4 regions of the Kocuria sp. ICS0012 genome follow, and region 1 is predicted to be linked to each of the others. Evidence: riboswitches for the same ligand, from Rfam matches in the RefSeq annotation. Region 1 holds a riboswitch; each other region holds the start of a gene.
The links. A riboswitch is a leader RNA that binds a small molecule or an ion and turns the genes downstream of it on or off. The one in region 1 is predicted to bind S-adenosylmethionine.
Positions count from the first base shown of each region.

Region 1 (4,617 bases):
GGGTGTCGAACGAGACGGCCATGACCCCGGGGGTGCCGTTGGGGGCGCACCAGGTGACGTCCAGCGAGCCCAGGACGTCCTCCACGGGACCGCCGAGCCACTCCGTGACGCGGTCGGGGGAGCCGGCGATCTCCATCCCGCTCAACCGGACGTCCGTGATCCGCGCCTGGGACGGGTGCATCTCGTCCTCGGAATCGAAGTGCACCATGAACGGCAACTGCGGGTCGGAGATCAAACCCTTCACGCCGATCTGATGCCATTCGAGCTGCCGACCGTCGGGGAACAACCGGCCACCGGGCACGGAGGGGCGGCCCAGCTTGGCCTCGAAGGGCGCGAGGTCGGGGACCTCTACGACCCAGCCGAGCCAGCCGCCGCCGGCGTCGGAACGGGCACGGACGGCCTGACCGAACGGCGCCTTCTCCGCGGCGGGGTGCTCGAGCACCGTGACGACCTCCACGTACTGGTGGTCGGTGAGCGGCAGGATCATGTTCCGGGTGCCGAAACGGGGGTGCACACCGCCCTTGACCGGTTCGATCCCCAACCGGTTCGCGATGCGTTCGGTGGTGGCCTCGAGGCCGTCGGGCTGAGCCGCGAAGGAAACGTGATCCAAGTTCATGACGCCATGGTGGCACCGGCCACACGGGCCACCAAATCGAGCGCGAGCCCGGCGAGTGTGTGACCTGCGCCGCCCGGTCCGGTGGGCAGGGCCGGCTCTCCGCACCTCCCGAGACCTGGCATCGGGACGGCTGATCCGGGCGGGGACTGTGTTGGTCCAGGTCCACGAGACGCGCGTCTCAAAGGCTGGAGTTCGCAGCATCAGCCGGGGAGTCTCCGACCGAACCCTCGCTATATGACCTGAGACCGATATCGATCCCGATCACTACGAGGTGGTTCCCGTGTCCGCAAATGCCGTCGGTTTCACACTCCTGATCCTCCGAGTCGCCCTGCTCCTGGGGAAGTTCGTGCGCGTCAAGGTGGGTTGGGTCCAGAGCCTGTTCCGCAGCGACGAGTACTACTCCGCTGGCACTATGACCAGCTGCCCGTCCTCCGTGGAACCGTTCTCCCTGCACATGTCCATCGCGGCCGTGGCTGGCGGCGTTCACCATCCTGGCGGTGGTCGGCATCGCGTTCAACGTGGCCATTTTCCTGTGGTTGGCACCCCACATCATCGGTCGCTACTGGCTCGCGCGCGGTATCGGTGACTACCACCCGTCCATGGGGGTGACCGCCACCGGGCTGATCCTCATGCGCGTGGTGGACCCGGAGGCCAAGACCCGGTGTTCGAGGCGTTCGGTTACAAGCAGCTGGTGTTCGAACCGTTCTTCGGGGGCGGGTTGGTCACGGTGCTGGCCATCCCCGTCATCTACCTGACCGGCGTGCGGCCGTTGTTCTTCGTGATGCTCGCGGTGTTCGTGATCGCGGTGCTCACGGGTCTGTTCTACGTCCATCCACATGAGATGAAGGACCGGGAACTGCACACCCGGGAGATGGAACAGCAGGAACGAGCGGCCACTGACCCCGAGCCCGCTCGCAGCGTCCCCGGCTTGACTCCCGCCCCGCCGGGTTCGGACAATGAGGTAATAGGTCACGAGAGTCAGCGCGAAGCCCCAGCTAGCTGACCGGCAACCCTCCCTTCCGCGGTGGGGTGCCCTGGGTGAGGACCTGGCCGTGGCGTCGACCGACGTCGTGCGGCAAGCGCGGGTCATTGGTGCCCGGTCACAGCACGGGCACCGTGCGGATCGCCACCGGACCCCTGATCCTTCCGAGAAGGAGTACGGCCATGAGCACCGCTCCCACCCCCGACAATCCCCAGGGCTGGTCGTTCGAGACCCGACAGATCCACGCGGGCCAGAACCCCGACCCTGTGACCGGGTCGCGCGCCCTGCCGATCCACCAGACCACGTCCTTCGTGTTCCCGGACGCCCGCACGGCGGCGGCCCGGTTCGCGCTCGAGGAGATGGGTCCCATCTACTCGCGCCTGACCAACCCCACCACGGAGGTCGTGGAGAACCGGGTCGCGTCCCTCGAGGGCGGCGTGGGGGCCCTGATGGTCTCCTCCGGGCAGGCCGCGGCCACGCTCGCGATCCTCAACCTGGGCGGCGCCGGAACCCACGTGGTGGCCAGCCCGTCCCTGTACGGCGGGTCGTACAACCTGCTCAAGCACACGCTGCCGCGCATGGGCGTGGAGACCACGTTCGTCTCGGACCCGGACAATCCCGCGCAGTGGCGGGACGCGGTGCGCGAGAACACCGTGGCGTTCTTCGGTGAATCCATCCCGAACCCCCGCAACGACGTGCTCGACATCGAGACGATCGCCGGGATCGCCCACGAGGCGGGTGTCCCGCTCATCGTGGACAACACGATCGCCACGCCCTACCTGGTGCGGCCCATCGAGTGGGGCGCGGACATCGTGCTGCACTCGGCCACCAAGTTCCTGGGCGGCCACGGCACGGCGATCGGCGGGTTCATCGTGGACACCGGAGCGTTCGACTACTCGCGGGACCCCGAGCGCTTCCCCGGTTTCAACCAGCCGGACGAGACGTACAACGGGCTCGTCTACGCCCGCGATCTCGGTGCGGACGGGGCCTTCGGCGTCAACCTCTCGTACATCCTCAAAGCGCGTGTGCAGTTGCTGCGCGATCTGGGGACCTCGATCTCTCCGTTCAACGCGTTCTTGATCGAGCAGGGCATCGAGACGCTGTCGTTGCGCATGGAACGTCACGTGGCCAACGCGCAGAAGGTCGCCGAGTGGCTCGAGGCCCGCCCCGAGGTGCGCTCGGTGTCCTACGCCGGTCTCGAGTCCTCGCGCTGGCACGACCGCGCCCTGAAGTACGCGCCCAAGGGTGCCGGGTCGGTGCTCGGTTTCGTGCTCGACGGCGGCCGGGACGCCGGTGTCGCGTTCGTGGACGCCCTGAGCCTGCACTCCAACGTGGCGAACATCGGCGACGTGCGCTCGCTCGTGATTCACCCCGCCTCCACGACGCACGCCCAGCTCAAGGACGAGGAGCAGCTCGCGGCCGGCGTGGAACCGGGATTCGTGCGGCTGTCCGTGGGTGTCGAGGGCATCGACGACATCCTCGCGGACCTCGAGTCCGGATTCGCCGCGGTGGGTGCGCGCGGCGACGCTGCCGGCGACGCGGCGTCGTCGGCGGAGGACACGGGGAACTGACCATGACGGTCGTGGGCAACGGGCCGCGCACGCGGCGCGACGGCGTCGTACGGCGGGCCGAACTCGGCGAGCTCGTGCTCGAGTCCCGGTTCCGGCTGCCGGACGTGCACCTCGCGTACGAGACGTGGGGCGAGCTCGCGGCGGACGGTTCCAACGCGGTGCTGATCGAGCACGCGCTCACGGGTGACACGCACGTGGCGCGCGGTGGTGCGGGGCATGAGGACGCCGCGAGCGCTCCCGAGGGCGCGGCCGCCGCGGCGGACGGTTGGTGGGACGGACTCGTGGGCCCGGGTGCCGCGATCGACACGGACCGCTACTTCGTGGTGTGCGCCAACATCCTGGGTGGGTGCTACGGCAGCACGGGACCCGCGAGCCCCGCACCGGACGGCGTCCCGTGGGGCTCGCGTTTCCCGCGCGTGACCGTGCGGGACTCGGTGACCGCGGAGGCCCTGCTCGCTCGGGCGCTCGGAGTCTCCCGGTGGCGGCTCGTGATCGGCGGGTCCATGGGCGGGGCGCGCGCCCTCGAGTGGGCCGTGTCCCACCCGGATCGGGTGGCCGCGTGCGCCGTGATCGCGGCCAACGCGCGCGTGGGTGCCGAGCAGCTCGCGTGGGGACAGGCACAGTCGCTCGCGATCCGCCAGGACCCGAACTTCCGGGGCGGCGACTACTACGCGGGCGAGTACCCGGAGGCGGGTCTGGGGCTCGCGCGGCGGATCGCGCACATCACCTATCGCAGCGCGCACGAGCTGGAGACGCGCTTCGGCCGCGACCCCCAACCCCGTGAGGACCCCGAGGCCACCCACGTCGCGGACCGCGGTCGGTACCAGGTGGAGAGCTACCTGGACCACCAGGCGTCCAAACTCGCGGGCCGCTTCGACGCGAACTCGTACCTGAGTGTCAACGAGACCTTGATGTCGCACGACGTCGCTCGGGGCCGCGGCGAGCTACGGGACGTCCTCGCCCGCACCCGGTGCGAGTGGCTCGTGGCCGCGGTGGACTCCGATCGGTTGTTCTTCCCCTCGGAATCCGCCGAACTCGTGGCTGCGCTGCCGGGGGAGCAGGAGCTGCACACGATCACGTCCCCGAGCGGGCACGACGGGTTCCTGATCGAGACTCCGCAGGTGGGCATGTTGCTGCGGGAGACCGTGCTGCGGGACTGAGCAGGGAGCCCTGACGGGCCGGCCTGGCCGGGGAGACCCAGTGGGCCCGGGCCGGCTCAGCCCTCCCGGTCCTCGCCGGGAATGCCCTCGCCCGCACCGGGGATCGTGGTGCGCCCGAACGAAGGGCGCTTGGCGGTGATGTTGTCCCCGGAGCTGCGACGCCGGATCCGGCGGCCGACCCACGGGACCAGGTACTTCCCGGCCCACACGAGGTCCTCGCGACGCGCCTCGCGCCACGTGCGCACGGGACGGTCCCCGAGCTCGCCGGGGACCAGGTCGTGCTCGACC
Region 1 covers NZ_LZMM01000061.1:48,713-53,329, forward strand. Annotated here, with positions in the region: gene A5728_RS10195 (VOC family protein) at 1-616, opposite strand, end outside; gene A5728_RS14530 (hypothetical protein) at 1,278-1,619, shown strand; SAM riboswitch class IV at 1,584-1,704, shown strand; gene A5728_RS10200 (bifunctional o-acetylhomoserine/o-acetylserine sulfhydrylase) at 1,781-3,169, shown strand; gene A5728_RS10205 (homoserine O-acetyltransferase) at 3,172-4,329, shown strand; gene A5728_RS10210 (SGNH/GDSL hydrolase family protein) at 4,386-4,617, opposite strand, start outside.

Region 2 (4,617 bases), on a different contig from region 1:
CGATCTCGTCCGGATGCGCCCGGACGTACTCCTGGTGCACCTCCGCGACGTGCAGGTCCTTGCCCTGGTCCGACTTCTTGACGAAGGAGACCGCGATGAAGGACACGAGCGAGATCAGGGAGATGTACAGGCCGATGGTCCACGCGGCGCCGGTGCGGTTGAGCAGCAGCTGGGCGATCATGGGGGCGAACGCGCCACCAATGATCGACCCCAGGGCGTAACCGATCGAGACACCGGAGTAGCGGACGCGGGCCGGGAACATCTCGGCGTACATGGCGGACTGCGGACCGTAGGACGGACCCAGACCGATCGTCAGGATGAAGATCGCGGCCGCGAACAGGGGCAGGGACGCCGTGTTGAGCATCCACCACATGGGGATGGCCCACAGGATGATGATGCCGTAGCCGATCTGGAACGTGAGCTTGCGCCCGATCTTGTCCGAGATCCACCCGCCGAACATCGTGAAGATGAGCCACCCGACGCCGCCCACGAGGGTGGCGATCAGCGTCTCGGGGCGGGACATCCCCAGGGTCTTGGTGCCGTAGGACGCGAAGAACGCGATGACCAGGTAGCCCGCGGCGTTGTTCGCGGCGAAGATCAGCGCGGCCAGGATGACCTGCGGGGAGTTGGTCCGGAACAGCTGGTCCAGGGGAGCGGAGGACTCCTTGGCGCGCTGGCGCATCTCCAGGAACACGGGGGACTCGTCCACGGAGCGGCGGATCAGCCAACCCACGAAGATCAGCACGATGGAGAACAGGAACGGAACGCGCCAGCCCCAGGCCTCGAACTGCTCGGGGGTCAGGATGGTGCTCAGACCGAACATGAACAGGGTGGCCATCAGCACGCCCAGGGGCACACCGATCTGGGGGTAGGCGCCGAAGAAGCCGCGCTTGTTCGCGGGCGCGTGCTCCACGGACATCAGGGCCGCACCACCCCACTCACCACCGGCGGAGAAGCCCTGCAGGATACGCAGGACCAGCAGGATGATGGGGGCCGCGATACCGATCTGCTCGTACGTGGGCAGCAGGCCGATCAGCGTGGTGGCCGCGCCCATCCCGAAGAGGGTCATGACCAGGGTGATCTTGCGCCCGTACTTGTCACCGATGTGACCGGCCACGATCGCACCCAGGGGACGGAAGAGGAAGCTGATGCCCAGGGACGCCCAGGCGACGATCTGTCCCAGCGTGGCGTTCTGCTCGCCCGCCGGGTTGAAGAAGTGGGTGGCCAGGATGAAGGCGGCCGCCTGCGCATAGATGAAGAAGTCGTACCACTCGATGGTGGTGCCCACGAGGGTGCCCGCAAGGACCTTGCGCTCTTCTCGGGTCATGGTGTGCGCCGGCTGAGCGGGCGCTGAGGTGGTGGATGCCATGTGGGTCTCCAGGATCGGCGGACGCGGGGTCCGTGGGGTGCCAGTGGCGGGGTGGATCAGGGGAATAACCGACCGATTGGCCTCGAAATAAGTGTACGAAAGAATGTGAAGCGCACCACACGTTTCGTGTACTAAATCGTATATTTTTCCCGGGCCGTTCACCCGGGCGGGCAGCATGTCGGCCGTTGTGACGCGTTCATGACACGGCAACGCCCCCTCCCGCCGTGCCGCACCGTGGAAGGTGCGGGCGCAGCGGAAGGGGGCGGGCGGCGTCGTCCGGGAAGATCGGGGAACCGGAACGGTCAGCGACGCGGTGGGACTAAAAGCTGCAGGACCAGCCGCGCGGCCTGATCAGAACAGGCGCTCGGACGCGATCCGCGCACCCTCCACGAGGGACTCGAGCTTGGCCAGCGCGATCTGCGGGTGCAACCGCCCGCCCAGACCGCAGTCCGTAGAGGCGATCACGTTCTCCTTGCCCACCACGGACGCGTACTGCTCGATCCGGTCCGCCACGAGCTCGGGGTGCTCCACCACGTTGGTCGAGTGCGAGACGAAACCGGGGTAGACCACCTTGCCCTCGGGCAGCTGGTGGTCCTTCCAGACCTTCCACTCGTGGCCGTGGCGCGGGCTGGACGCCTCGAAGCTGTAGCCCTGCGCGCGGATGGTGAGCATGAGGTCCACGAGGTACTTGAACTCGAGGTCCGTGGTGTGCGGGCCGTGCCACGAACCCCAGCACAGGTGGAAGCGGATCTGCTCCTCGGGGAGGTCGCGCAGTGCGTAGTTCAGCGCGTCCACGCGCAGCTGGGTGAAGGCCAGGTAGTCCTCCACGGTGGGCTCGGGGTTGATCTGGTCCCAGGACTCGGCGATCGAGGGGTCGTCGATCTGCACGGTCAGTCCGGCGTCTACGATGGCCTTGTACTCCTCGCGCATCACGTCCGCGCACGCGTAGACCAGTTCCTCGTCCGTGGCGTAGTACTCGTTCTTCACGCGCGCGCAGGAGCCGGGGGACAGTGCCGCGACGAAGCCCTGCGTGGCACCGTTCAGGGCCATCGCGTCCTTCACGCGGCGGATGTCCCCGGCCACAGCCTCCTGACCCGTGTAGGTCAGCGGGCCCGTGATCTTGGGCTGGGAGACCGTGTTGCGGTGCACGAGCACGCCCGCTGTGGGGTCCTCATAGGCGTCCCGGAAGCGCTCCCGGTCGCGGCGGTCGGGGAAGCTCGTGAGCACGATGTGTCCCGGGCTGGAACGGTGCTTCTCGCCCTCGTTCCACCGGTCCTCGTCCGTGGGGGTCAGCCCGCCCAGGCGGTGGAACGAGTAGTTCCACCAGGCCCCGTAGTCCACGGCGCCGGACGTGGTGTGGCCGTACTCGCCGTCGTTGACGATGTCGATGCCGATCTCGCGCTGGGTGCGCACGATCTCTGCGACGCCTTCGTCGAGCGCCTCGCCCAGCTGGGAGAGGTCGATCTCGCCCGCCTGGAAACGGTTGTTGGCCTTCAGCAGCTCGGGCGTGCGAGGCAGGGAGCCCACGTGGGTGGTCTGGATGCGATCGGTGTTCAAGGGCATGGCTGTGCTGTTCCTTTCCATCGGTCCTGGCGTTAGCACCGGTGTCACCCCGGTTGCTGCGGCTTCCACGAGCCAGATCTCTCGGCCGCTCTGGATGGGTACTGCTCCATCCAACAGCATCGCGAGGAGTGGACGCCAGTTGTGGCGTGTCGGACGACGACGCCGCTCCCCGGGTTCCTCCTGCCCCGGCCCCTCGGGCTGGGGTCACCGGGGCTTCCGTGACCCGGCGGACTCCGGTGCGGGCCGTGACTCGTAGCTGGTCCGGGGTGGTCCGTTCCGGATCGTGACCCGGCGGCCCTCGGGGCGTAGCGTGACGCGGTAGGAGAACCGTCCACGCGCAAAGAGGCTGTCATGGAGCAATCACTCGGGGGGAAGAAGGCCCTGGTCACCGGTGGGGCCAGCGGGATCGGCCGCGCCGCCGTGCAGGCGTTCGCGGACCGCGGCGCCCACGTGGTCGTCGCGGATATCAATGAAGAAGCCGCTCAGACGACGGCCTCCGAGGTGGGCGGGAAGCCTGGGTCGTGGACCTCTCGGATACCGCCGCGCTCGCCGAACTGAGCCTGGACGTGGACATCCTGGTCAACAACGCGGGGATCCAAAAGGTGGCCCCCGTGCAGGACTTCGACCCCGCGGACTTCCACCGCATCCTCACGCTCATGCTCGAGGCTCCGTTCCTGCTGATCCGTGCCGCACTGCCGCACATGTACGAGCGCGGATGGGGCCGGATCATCAACGTCTCCTCCATCCACGGTCTGCGCGCGTCCGCGTACAAATCCGCGTACGTCACGGCCAAGCATGGGCTCGAAGGGCTGTCCAAGACCGTGGCCCTGGAGGGCGCTGAGCACGGTGTGACCAGCAACTGCGTCAACCCCAGCTACGTGCACACCCCGCTCGTGGACAAGCAGATCAAGGACCAGGCCGCGACCCACAGGATCCCCGAGGACCAGGTGATCGAGAAGATCATGCTCACCGAGTCCGCGATCAAGCGCCTCGTGGAACCCGAGGAGGTTGGCGAGCTCATCGCGTTCCTGGCCGGCCCGTCCGCGGGCATGGTCACGGGTGCGTCCTACACGATGGACGGTGGCTGGACGGCGTTCTGAGTGCGGGGCGACGTCGCCGCGTCCACCCTCGCTGCCGTTCGGTGTCGAGGCAATGGCCCGCGTTCCACGGCCCCTCTCCGGCCAAGGGCCCGAACATCTGCGTCCCGAAAAAACACCCGCAGTCGCACAACGCATGCGGTATCGGGACACAGATGTTCCGGGGTGCGAGAACGCGGGGTCTGACGGTACGGGACGACGCCGCTGCGTCCGGTTCACACGGTCGTGGCCCCCGCGCGCAGCGCCGTGGAGAGCCTGTGGGCCTGGTCCAGCAAAGCCGCCCCGAGGCGGGGTCTGCGTTCCGCGGTGAACCGGGGTTCGATCCCCGTCAGGGAGAGTGCGTAGCGGGGTTGGCCGGTCGCGTCGAACACCGCGGCCGCCATGCCCCACGAGCCCTCCACAATACGTCCGGGGTTCAGGGACCAGCCGTCCTCCCGGACCTGGGCGACGAGGCGGCGGACGTGAGCGTCGTCGTGCTGTGGACCGAGGCGCGTCCGCTCCTCCCGGGTGTCCGCGAGGGCGGTCTCCAATTGGTCCGGGGGTAGGTGACCGAGGATCGCGAGTCCCGCGGAGGCCACGCCCAGGGGC
Region 2 covers NZ_LZMM01000046.1:141,503-146,119, forward strand. Annotated here, with positions in the region: gene A5728_RS07850 (MFS transporter) at 1-1,369, opposite strand, end outside; gene A5728_RS07855 (cobalamin-independent methionine synthase II family protein) at 1,721-2,932, opposite strand; SAM riboswitch class I at 2,947-3,033, opposite strand; partial or broken gene A5728_RS07860 (3-hydroxybutyrate dehydrogenase) at 3,284-4,032, shown strand; gene A5728_RS07865 (IclR family transcriptional regulator) at 4,245-4,617, opposite strand, start outside.
Region 2: another riboswitch for S-adenosylmethionine. It lies ahead of A5728_RS07855 (cobalamin-independent methionine synthase II family protein); the one in region 1 lies ahead of A5728_RS10200 (bifunctional o-acetylhomoserine/o-acetylserine sulfhydrylase).

Region 3 (4,617 bases), on a different contig from region 1:
ACCGGGTTCTGTGTGACCGAAAACCTTCATGGCTGACTCCTTCGTGGCGCATTCGCATGTGCGCTTCTCATGTGGGCTACGCCATCACTGTAGGCCGCATCACAGCGATATGCACCGGCTCATTGGGGCAGATGGACTCGGGAGTAATGTCTACGCACGCCCACCGGGGCCCGCGACAGCGCACGACGACACTACGGGGCCGGCGCATCCGACGGAACGGTCTGGACCGCGGGGCCAGGCATCCTCGTCCGCCGGTGCGGCACACGACGGTGAGGTCCCGCGAACCGCGCCACCCTGCTGGACACTTCCTCGCTCAACCGTCCCGCCCCAGCAGAGCGGCGTACCGCTCAGTGGCGAGCTTCGAGAAGAGCAGCACCACCAGAGCGGACACCACGCTCGTCAGCACGAGCCCCAGGGACCAGGACACCCACACGGAGAACAGTGCCGCGACCACCGCGACGAACACGGCCGCCGAGCAGATCTGGGTGGCCACCCGGCTCCGGGTCAGGGCGAAGAACAGGGCGTCCAGCAGCGTGTCCACCAGCATGAGCCCCACGACGACCATGCAGACCCCGAGGAACTGCGCGAGGAGCCTGACCGCCCCCACGGCCTGGTGCTCCCCGAACACCTGTCACAGCACCTGGGGAGCCAGCACCGACAGCGGGAAGCCCACCACGACCAGGCCCAGCTCCATCAGCACCCCCCATTCCTTGGCCTTGCCACTCCCCGCCGCCTCTTCCACCGATCGTCCGTCTTGTCGTGCGGTGCCCCGCACGTTCCGCCCGGCACCCCGCGGCTTTCGCACGGCCTCCCGCCCGGCCGCCGGGTCGGCTCAGCAGCTGCCCGCCGAGCAGCCCCGGTCCACCGGGACCGACGGTACCTCGGCCGTCTCCTTGACCGTCAGCAGGTGACACTCTGGGAAACGGTGCTCGGCATCCGGGCGGTTCACTGCGCGCCACCGCTCCGTGAACCCAGCGCGGTAGAGGCGGCCCGCCATCACGTCCGGGTGCCAGCGCCAGTCGGGCGCCACCGCATGGTCGAAGAAGACCACCGGCCGGCCGCCGTCCACGGCCTGGAACGCCACCAGCACCACAGCGCCCGCCGGCAGCAGCTGCGGGTGCGCGCTCCGCGGTCGCGTGTCCCGTGCCGCACCCCCCGTCCACCACGGGGCAGGACAGTCCGGGCTCCCGCACGTGCTCGGCGAACGCCGCCGCGGCGTGTCGCGCGTGCCCTCGGGAAGGTGCGGCGCTGCGTCGTCCCCTGGCTCGGGGCGGCTCAGCGTGAGCTGGCCGTGGCCACGGAGCTCGCGCCCGCGAAGGCGCCCCGGTAGGCCGCGGCGGGGTGGGTGTCCTTGACCCGCGGCTGGCCCTCGCCGTAGAGGGACTCGCGCAGGGTGGTGCCCTCGTACTCGGTGCGGTAGCGCCCGCGCTTCTGCAACTCGGGGACCACGTACTCGACGAAGTCCTCGAAGGAACCGGGGCTCACGTGGTAGGCCAGGTTGATGCCGTCCAGGCCGCCCTCGTCCACCCAGGTCTCGAGCTGATCCGCGACGGTCTGTGCGGAGCCCACGAGCACGGCACCCATCCCGCCCAGGGCGCAGTGCTTGGCGATCTCCTCGCGCGTCCACTGCTTGTCCTTGGACTGCAGCGTGAACGGGGTCAGGAAGGACTGGATGGAGTCGGTCTTGATGTAGTTCAGGGCCTCGTCCTCGTCGAACTGGGACAGGTCCACGCCGGACCACCCACCGATGATCGCCTGGGAGGCCTCCAGGTCCACGTATTGCAGGTAATCGCGGTACTTCTCCTGGGCCTGCTCGTCCGTGTCCGCGACGACCACGGAGAGCATCGCGTAGATCTTGACGTCGTCACGGCTGCGGCCCTCGGCCTGAGCCCGGTCGCGGATCTTGTCAGTCACGAAACGTGTGAGGTCCGGGCGCAACCCGCCGATGAACACGGCTTCCGCGTGCTTACCCGCGAACGCCTGCCCGCGCGAGGACGCGCCGGCCTGGAAGATCAGCGGTGTGCGCTGCGGGGACGGTGCCGTGAGCCCCGCTCCGGGAACCGTGAAGTGCTCCCCGCTGTGCCGGATGGGATGGACCTTGGTGGGATCCGCGTAGACACCCGTCTCACGGTTCTGAACCACGGCGTCCTCCTCCCACGAGCCCTCCCAGAGCTTGTAGCACACGTCCAGGAACTCCTCCGCGATCTCGTAACGCGTATCGTGCTCGATCTGGCGCGGCAGGCCCTGGTTCTCCGCAGCGGACGGAAGGTAGGAGGTCACCACGTTGAATCCCACGCGGCCCTTGGTGAGGTGATCCAGTGTGGCGTACTTGCGGGCCAGGGTGTAGGGCTGCTCGTAGGTCACCGCGCTCGTCACGCCGAAGCCCAGGTGCTCGGTCACGGCGGCCATGGCCGAGACCTGCATGAACGGGTCGTTGACCGGGACCTGGGCCCCGTCACGCACGGCCGGAGCCGCGGAGTTCTTGTAGATGTCGTAGATGCCCACCACGTCCGCAAGGAACAGTGCGTCGAACTTGCCCCGCTCCAGCAGCTTGGCCAGCTCCGTCCAGTACTCGATGGTGTTGTACTCGGTGGCCCGGGACCGCGGGTGGCGCCACAACCCGAAGCTCTGGTGATCCACGCAGGTCATGTCGAACGCGTTGACGGAAATCCGTTTGCTCATCTCGGTCAGCCCCTCAGCAGGAACACGACCCGCGCCCCGTGCACCACCTACGGCGGCCTACCTTGCGGGTCCAGCGCGCTTGTGTGGCGCCGTACTTGCCGCATGCGGTGTGTCATGCGGCCCGATCCTCACCTGGGGCACCCCGCTACGGGAGAGGGTTGCCGTCCGACAAGCCAGGGCTAAACGTCGGAACTCGTGATCGTTGTGGCATTGATCCTAACGGGGATCCCCGGTCCTCGGAAACACCTCGGGTTACGGCACGTCACGACGGCGCCCCGGCGCGTCACACGATTTGCACCCGCGGGCTCCCGGCCCGTTCAATGGTGGGGTTCCCATCCGGAGCGGCTGAGAGACCTGGCTCGTTGACGTCGCAGCAACCAGCCCCACGCGGGCAAGGTGCTAATGCCAGGAACGATGGAGTTGATGAATTGAGCCATATCCTCACGCGCCCGGAATCTGCCGTCGACGCCGCGGCGGTCATCTTCGACCGGGTCGGCAAGTCCTTCCCCGCGCACCAGGGACCCGGAACGCACCGGGTGTTGCAGGATGTGACGTTCACGGTGCGCCCGGGCGAGATCGTCTCGGTCCTGGGCCCCTCGGGCTGCGGCAAGTCCACCCTGTTACGCGCCGTGGCCGGGCTCGGCACGGCGAGCGAGGGCGAAGTCCGGATCGACGACTCGGTGGTGCGCGAGATCGACCCGCGCTGCGCCGTCGGCTTCCAGGAACCGCGGTTGCTGCCGTGGCGCAGCGTGGCCCGCAACGTGGCGCTGGGTCTGCCCGACGGGACTCCCGCCCGGGAGGGGAAGCAGCGGGTGGCGCAGCTGTTGGAGCTCGTGGGCCTGTCCCACCACGCGAATCACCGTCCCGCGGAGATCTCCGGGGGCATGGCACAGCGCGCATCCCTGGCCAGGGCCCTGGCACGGAACCCTCGGGTCCTGTTGTTGGACGAGCCCTTCGGGGCCCTGGACGCCCTGACCCGGATCAGGATGCAGGACCTGTTGCTGGACGTGCACCGCGCCGATCCCACGACCGTGCTCATGGTCACCCACGACGTCGAGGAAGCCCTGGTGCTCTCCGATCACGTGGTGGTGCTCGCGCGGGAAACGGCCACGGGCCCCGCGACCATCGCCGAGATCATCTCCCCCGAGCTGGCCCGCCCGCGCTCCCGCGAGGACAGTGAGATCACCGCGCTGCGCGCCCACCTGTTGGCCCTGCTCGGCGTGGAGCGCTGAGCGCATGGCGCAGTTGTCCCGACGCCGCGCACTGCAGGCACTCGGCCTGTCCGCGCTGGCGCTGCCCCTGAGCGGATGCGTCATGGAGGGCGAAGGTCCGGGCCGCGGTGTGGCCGGCGGTTCCGCGCACGAGATCTACCTGGACTACGCGACCTACAACCCGCTGTCCCTGATCATCAAGGCCAAGGGCTGGCTCGAGAAGGTCGCCGAGGCCCACGGCCAGACCGTAACGTGGGTGTACTCGGCCGGTTCCAACAAGGCCAACGAGTCGCTACGCGCTGGGGTCGTGGACGTGGGCTCCACGGCAGGTTCCGCCGCACTGCTCGCGCGTGCCAACCGCTCGCCGATCAGGACGATCGACCTGTTCTCACAGCCCGAGTGGTCCGCGCTCGTGCGCACCCCGGACTCCCCCGTGCGCACCGTGGCGGATCTCGCGGGCACGTCCGTGGCCGCGACGAAGGGCACGGATCCGTACTTCTTCCTCCTGCAGTCCCTCGGCGCGGCGGGCATGAGCGCACAGGACGTCACCGTGGTGAACCTGCAGCACGCGGACGGGCGCACCGCGCTGGACACCGGTCAGGTGGCCGCATGGTCCGGACTGGACCCCGTGATGGCCGCCGCGGAGAAGGCCGGGGACGTGCTGTTCCACCGGCAGTTGGAGTTCAACACGTACGGGTTCCTCAACGCGCGGGAGGTGTTCCTG
Region 3 covers NZ_LZMM01000046.1:176,724-181,340, reverse strand. Annotated here, with positions in the region: gene A5728_RS08025 (alcohol dehydrogenase) at 1-30, opposite strand, end outside; gene A5728_RS08020 (hypothetical protein) at 314-628, opposite strand; gene A5728_RS14790 (hypothetical protein) at 632-805, opposite strand; gene A5728_RS08015 (hypothetical protein) at 833-1,084, opposite strand; gene A5728_RS08010 (LLM class flavin-dependent oxidoreductase) at 1,276-2,691, opposite strand; SAM riboswitch class IV at 2,769-2,883, opposite strand; SAM riboswitch class I at 3,012-3,103, shown strand; gene A5728_RS08005 (ABC transporter ATP-binding protein) at 3,111-3,914, shown strand; gene A5728_RS08000 (aliphatic sulfonate ABC transporter substrate-binding protein) at 3,919-4,617, shown strand, end outside.
Region 3: another riboswitch for S-adenosylmethionine. It lies ahead of A5728_RS08010 (LLM class flavin-dependent oxidoreductase); the one in region 1 lies ahead of A5728_RS10200 (bifunctional o-acetylhomoserine/o-acetylserine sulfhydrylase).

Region 4 (4,617 bases), on a different contig from region 1:
ATCCGCCCCGCGCGGTGGTCCGCCCGGGTCTTGCGGATCTGCGGCGTCTGCGGGAAGGATCCGATGGTCGTGGTGGGCAGCACGGGCAAGCGCAGACGTTCGCGCTGGGCAGCGCGGCGCTGTTCGGCGTCCGCGCGCTGGCGGTCCGCGTCCTGCACCGCGGCGGTGCGCTCGCGGATCTCGGCCTTGTGAGTTGCCGGGTGCTCGGCGCGGGCCGCGCGGATCGTGGCGTCCTCGTCCAGGGTGTCCCGGATGGCATCCCAGCCGTGCTCGACGCCGCGCGCGAGCCCGACCACCTCGGTCACCTTCTGGTCAGCGAACGCGACCCAGCTGGTGACGTCCGGATCCAGCGCGGTCTCGCGGGCGACGTCGTGCGGGACATGCAGCAGCGGCGTCGCGGTGCCCACGGCCACCGGCCCGCGGGCCGCGGCGCGCAGCCGGTCCAGGGTCTCGACGGCGCGCGCGAGGTCGGTGCGCCACACGGTGCGCCCGCCCACGACGCCGCCCACGACGGGGCGTTCGCCCCATGCCTCGAGTGCCTTCTTGCCGGGGACGTCCCCGCGGTCGAGGTCGATGGCCAGGGCGTCGACGTTCGTGTGGGCCAGGGCGAGCTGGGCGTCCTCGCCGGCATCGCCGTAGCCCACGGTCACGAGGATCGCGGGGCGCTGTTGCTCGTTCGAGAGTTGGGTGTAGGCGCTCTCGAGGGCGGCCACGAGTTCGGTGCGTTCCACACTCCACCCGTCCGCGGCGAGGGCCGGCTCGTCGAGTTGCACCCATTCGACGCCGGCCTCGGCCAGGGCTCGCAGGATCGCGGCGTATTCGGCCACGACGTCGTCGAGGCGCTGCAGGGGGTGACTCGCGACGGCATCGGTGGTCTCGGGGCGTGAGAGCAAGAGCAGGCTCACGGGGCCCACGAGGACCGGGCGGGTGGTGATCCCGGTGGTCCCGAGGGTGGTCCGGTAGCGGGACACGAGGCTCTCGGGGTTCGCACGCAACGGGGTGTCCGGGCCGATCTCGGGTACGTAGTAGTGGTAGTTGGTGTCGAACCACTTGGTCATCTCGAGCGGCTCCAACCGATCGGTGCCGCGGGACAACGCCGTGATCAGCTCGATCCCGCGGGGCGTGTCCGGGGCGGCGGGCTCGTAGCCGTCCGCGATGAACCGCGCGGGAACCGCGCCCAGCGCCAGGGACGTGTCCAGGACGTGGTCTACCGCGAACCCCTCGGACGGCACAGCGTGATCCGCGGTGAGGCCGAGTTCGGACAATCGCGTGGCGGTGCGCTCACGCAACCGGGCGAGGGTGTCCAGCACCGTGGTGGCGGGGTGCTGTTGCGGGTCCTTCCAATAGGACTCGAGTGCGCGCTTGAGCTCGCGGTCGGGGCCGATGCGGGGGTAGCCCAGGATCGTGGCGGCGGGGAACGGGACGGGCTGGGTGCTCATGGGAACTCCTCGGAGCTGGTGTGGGGTATGGCGGTTAGGGGGTGTGATGAGCCGCGGCAACGGGTGTGCTCCGGCGCGGCGGGGTAAGGGGAACGTCAGCGTGGGTGGTGCCGCTACGAACGGTTTTCGGCCTGCCCGGATGTGGCGGTCGAAGCCAACACGATCGGTTCACGGGTCGGTCGGGGCTGGTGCGGCGGTCAGGCCGCGGGGCTGCGGCCTCGGTATTCGCGTGCGGCATCCCGGACCCGCAGGTGCTCCAGGATGGTCAGCGCCGCCTCGGGGCGGTTGAACGTGTACAGGTGGAAACCGGCGCAGCCCAGATCCATGAGGTCGTCGATCAGGGACAGGGTGGCCGCGACCCCTCGGTGGCGCAGTTCCTCAGGAGTGTCGGCGCGCAGGAACCGGGTGAGGCGTTCCGGGACCCGGACCCCGGTGATCTCGGTCATGCGCTGCAACCTTTGAGGGTTGCTCAGCGGCATGAGCCCGGCGACCACGGGGATGTGGATGCCCTCCGAGCGCGCGCGTTCCAGGAACGTGGCGTAGTCCTCGGGTTCGTAGAGCACCTGCGTGATCGCGTAGTCCGCGCCGGCCTCCTGCTTGTCCCACAGGGACGCGAGATCCGCCTCGAAGTCGCGGCCACGCGCGGGGGACGGGTAGCACGCCACCGACACGGACAGCGGTCGCTGACCCGGGCGGAACCCGGTGCCGAAGCGACGTCGTTCGACGTCCCGGATCAGCTCCACCAGTTGGGAGGCCCGGCCCAGGCCACCCGCGGGGGTCCGCCATGCCCCGGTACCCAGGGGCGGGTCGCCGCGCAGCGCGAGGAGGTCACGAACGCCGTCGTCCAGCAACTGGTCCACGGCGCGCTCGAGACCCGCGCGGTCCGTGCCACCGCACGTGAAGTGCGCCATGACCGGGGTCTTGGTCGTGCGGCGCAGGTGGCGCAGCGCCTCGCGGGAGACGCCGTGATGGCCGGCGTGACCGTGGGTGACGGAGAAGAAATCCGGCCCGGCCTGGGCCATGGCGTCGATGTTGCGCCACACAGTGTCCGGGTCCGCGGTGGGCCGCGGCGGGAACACTTCGAACGAGACGAGCGTGGAGCGGCGCGGGCGCCGGACCAGCCAGGACGTCCCCGTGGGCGGGCCAGTCACGGGCGCGGGTTCTGACGCTGCGAGGGGTGCGGGCATATAAAAAATCCTCCGGCCTTAGGACGCCGGAGGACGAGCTCCGAGCGCCGTACTTGCCGACCACGCGGTTGCGCGGCGGCCGGATCCTCATCTGGGGCACCCCACTACAGCTGGAGGGTTGCCGCCCGGCTAGCCAGAGCTTCGCACCGGGACTCATGATCCTTTGTTACGAGTAAGCGTAGCACAGCCCCGTGACGAGGCCCACGAACGATGACGGAACCGCCGGCCTCCCGCCGCGCTCGTCTTCCCAAGCGGGCGGATTGGGGGTGGACTGAGGAACGTGCCCCGGCCCGTGCCGCGGCGCACGAACCGCCCCGGAACGGACAGCAGACATGGTGACGACCGTCAGCGATTTCCTGATCCAGCGCCTCAAGCACTGGGGGGTCCAGCGGGTTTTCGGCTTCCCCGGGAACGGCATCGGCGAGTTCGACGGCGCCCTGGACCGTGCCGCACGCGAGAGCGAGGGTCTGGAGTACATCCGCCCGACCCACGAGCAGATCTGCTCCCTCATGGCCACCGCTTACGGCAAGTTCAGCGGGGAAGTGGGCGTGTGCGTCGCGACGTCCTCCCCGGGTGCGTTCCACATGCTCAACGGGCTTTACGACGCCGAGATAGACAATCAGCCGGTCGTGGCGATCATCGGGCAGCAGGGACTGCCCTCGTTCGGGACGTTCACGCAGCAGGAGAGCGACCTGGAACGGGTGCTCGACGACGTCGCGGTGTACGTCCAGGCCGCCGTCTCGCCCCGCAGTCACAGGCCGTGATCGACACCGCGTTCCGCACCGCACGGGGGCACCTGGGCCCTGCCGTGGTCATCCTGCCCCACGACGTGCAGGACATGAAGATGCCCGAGTTGGGACCCGAGAACTGGGTCTCGCGCTCGATAGCCGCGGCGCCGGCCGCGGGCGGGTTCGCGTCCTCGCAGGCACCCGCTTCGACGACGACGCCGTCCCCCTTGCGCAGCGCGACCGCCAACCCCGGTCGTCACGAACCCTGGGACCTGCCGGGAGCGACGTCGTCCACGCAGGAACCCTGAGTTCGGGCCGCCGTGCATCCGGCGGCTCGCCGGTGCACCCGCGTGACGAAAGCGCGGCGAAAAGCAGGGACGCCCACCCGATCAACCGACCGGTTGAGCGCGCCTTGGCGTGTCATCAGCGACTCAGCACGGGTGCCAGACCTTGCCTCCCGGTTCGTAGCACCGGGGGCCGGTGTAACCGGGATAGCCGCCATCACTCTCGGGAGCCGGGGGCACGTGGGGTGCCGCCGGCAGCTGCGGGGCAGCAGGTACCCGGGGCGCGGCCGGTAGCTGAGGTGCCGCGGGCTGCGCGGGGGCGGGGTCGTAGTTGTAGCTTGGTTGCGGAGCGGGATTGGGCTGGGGTGCCGGATCGCCCACGGCGACCTCGTCCTCCACGACCGCGGGAGGCGCCTCGAGCGTCGGCGTGGGAGTGGGTGTGGAGGACGGGGTGGGACTCGGCGTCGCGCTCGGGCTCGCGGTGCTCGAAGTTGTGGTGCCGGGGGATGCGGATTCCCCCGGCGGCGCGCAGTCCTGCTTCGGGTCGAAGAAACCGACCTGCATGGCCTGGGCCACGTTGTACGCGCTGTCCATCTCTCGCCGGTACGTGCTGTTGGCGCCCACGGTCATGGGCGTTGCCAGGCCCGCCTTGACGAGTGCCTGGTTGGCGTTCAACCCGTCGTCGTCGCGGGTCACTCGTGCGAGGGTGCGGCCGTAGCGGTCCGTGCGTTCCACGTCGTAGTCCAGGTGGATCGTGGTTCCCTTGGGCAGGAGGTCCTCAAGCTTGGCCGTGGCCTCGTCCGCGAGGCACTCGCCGGGCTGACCGTCCCGCGCGACCTCCGGGGTATTGATGTTCAGCAGCCGCACCCGCGTGGACTTCCCCGCGATCGTGGCGTCCAGGGTGTCCCCGTCCACCACGCGTTCCACCGTGGCCACCGAGTCGTCCGGGGTGGGCGCGGACTCTGCGGCGCCGCCGCAC
Region 4 covers NZ_LZMM01000024.1:115,014-119,630, reverse strand. Annotated here, with positions in the region: gene metE (5-methyltetrahydropteroyltriglutamate--homocysteine S-methyltransferase) at 1-1,439, opposite strand, end outside; gene A5728_RS03105 (methylenetetrahydrofolate reductase) at 1,637-2,590, opposite strand; SAM riboswitch class IV at 2,671-2,787, opposite strand; gene A5728_RS14690 (thiamine pyrophosphate-binding protein) at 2,959-3,390, shown strand; gene A5728_RS14685 (hypothetical protein) at 3,387-3,662, shown strand; gene A5728_RS14415 (thermonuclease family protein) at 3,786-4,617, opposite strand, start outside.
Region 4: another riboswitch for S-adenosylmethionine. It lies ahead of A5728_RS03105 (methylenetetrahydrofolate reductase); the one in region 1 lies ahead of A5728_RS10200 (bifunctional o-acetylhomoserine/o-acetylserine sulfhydrylase).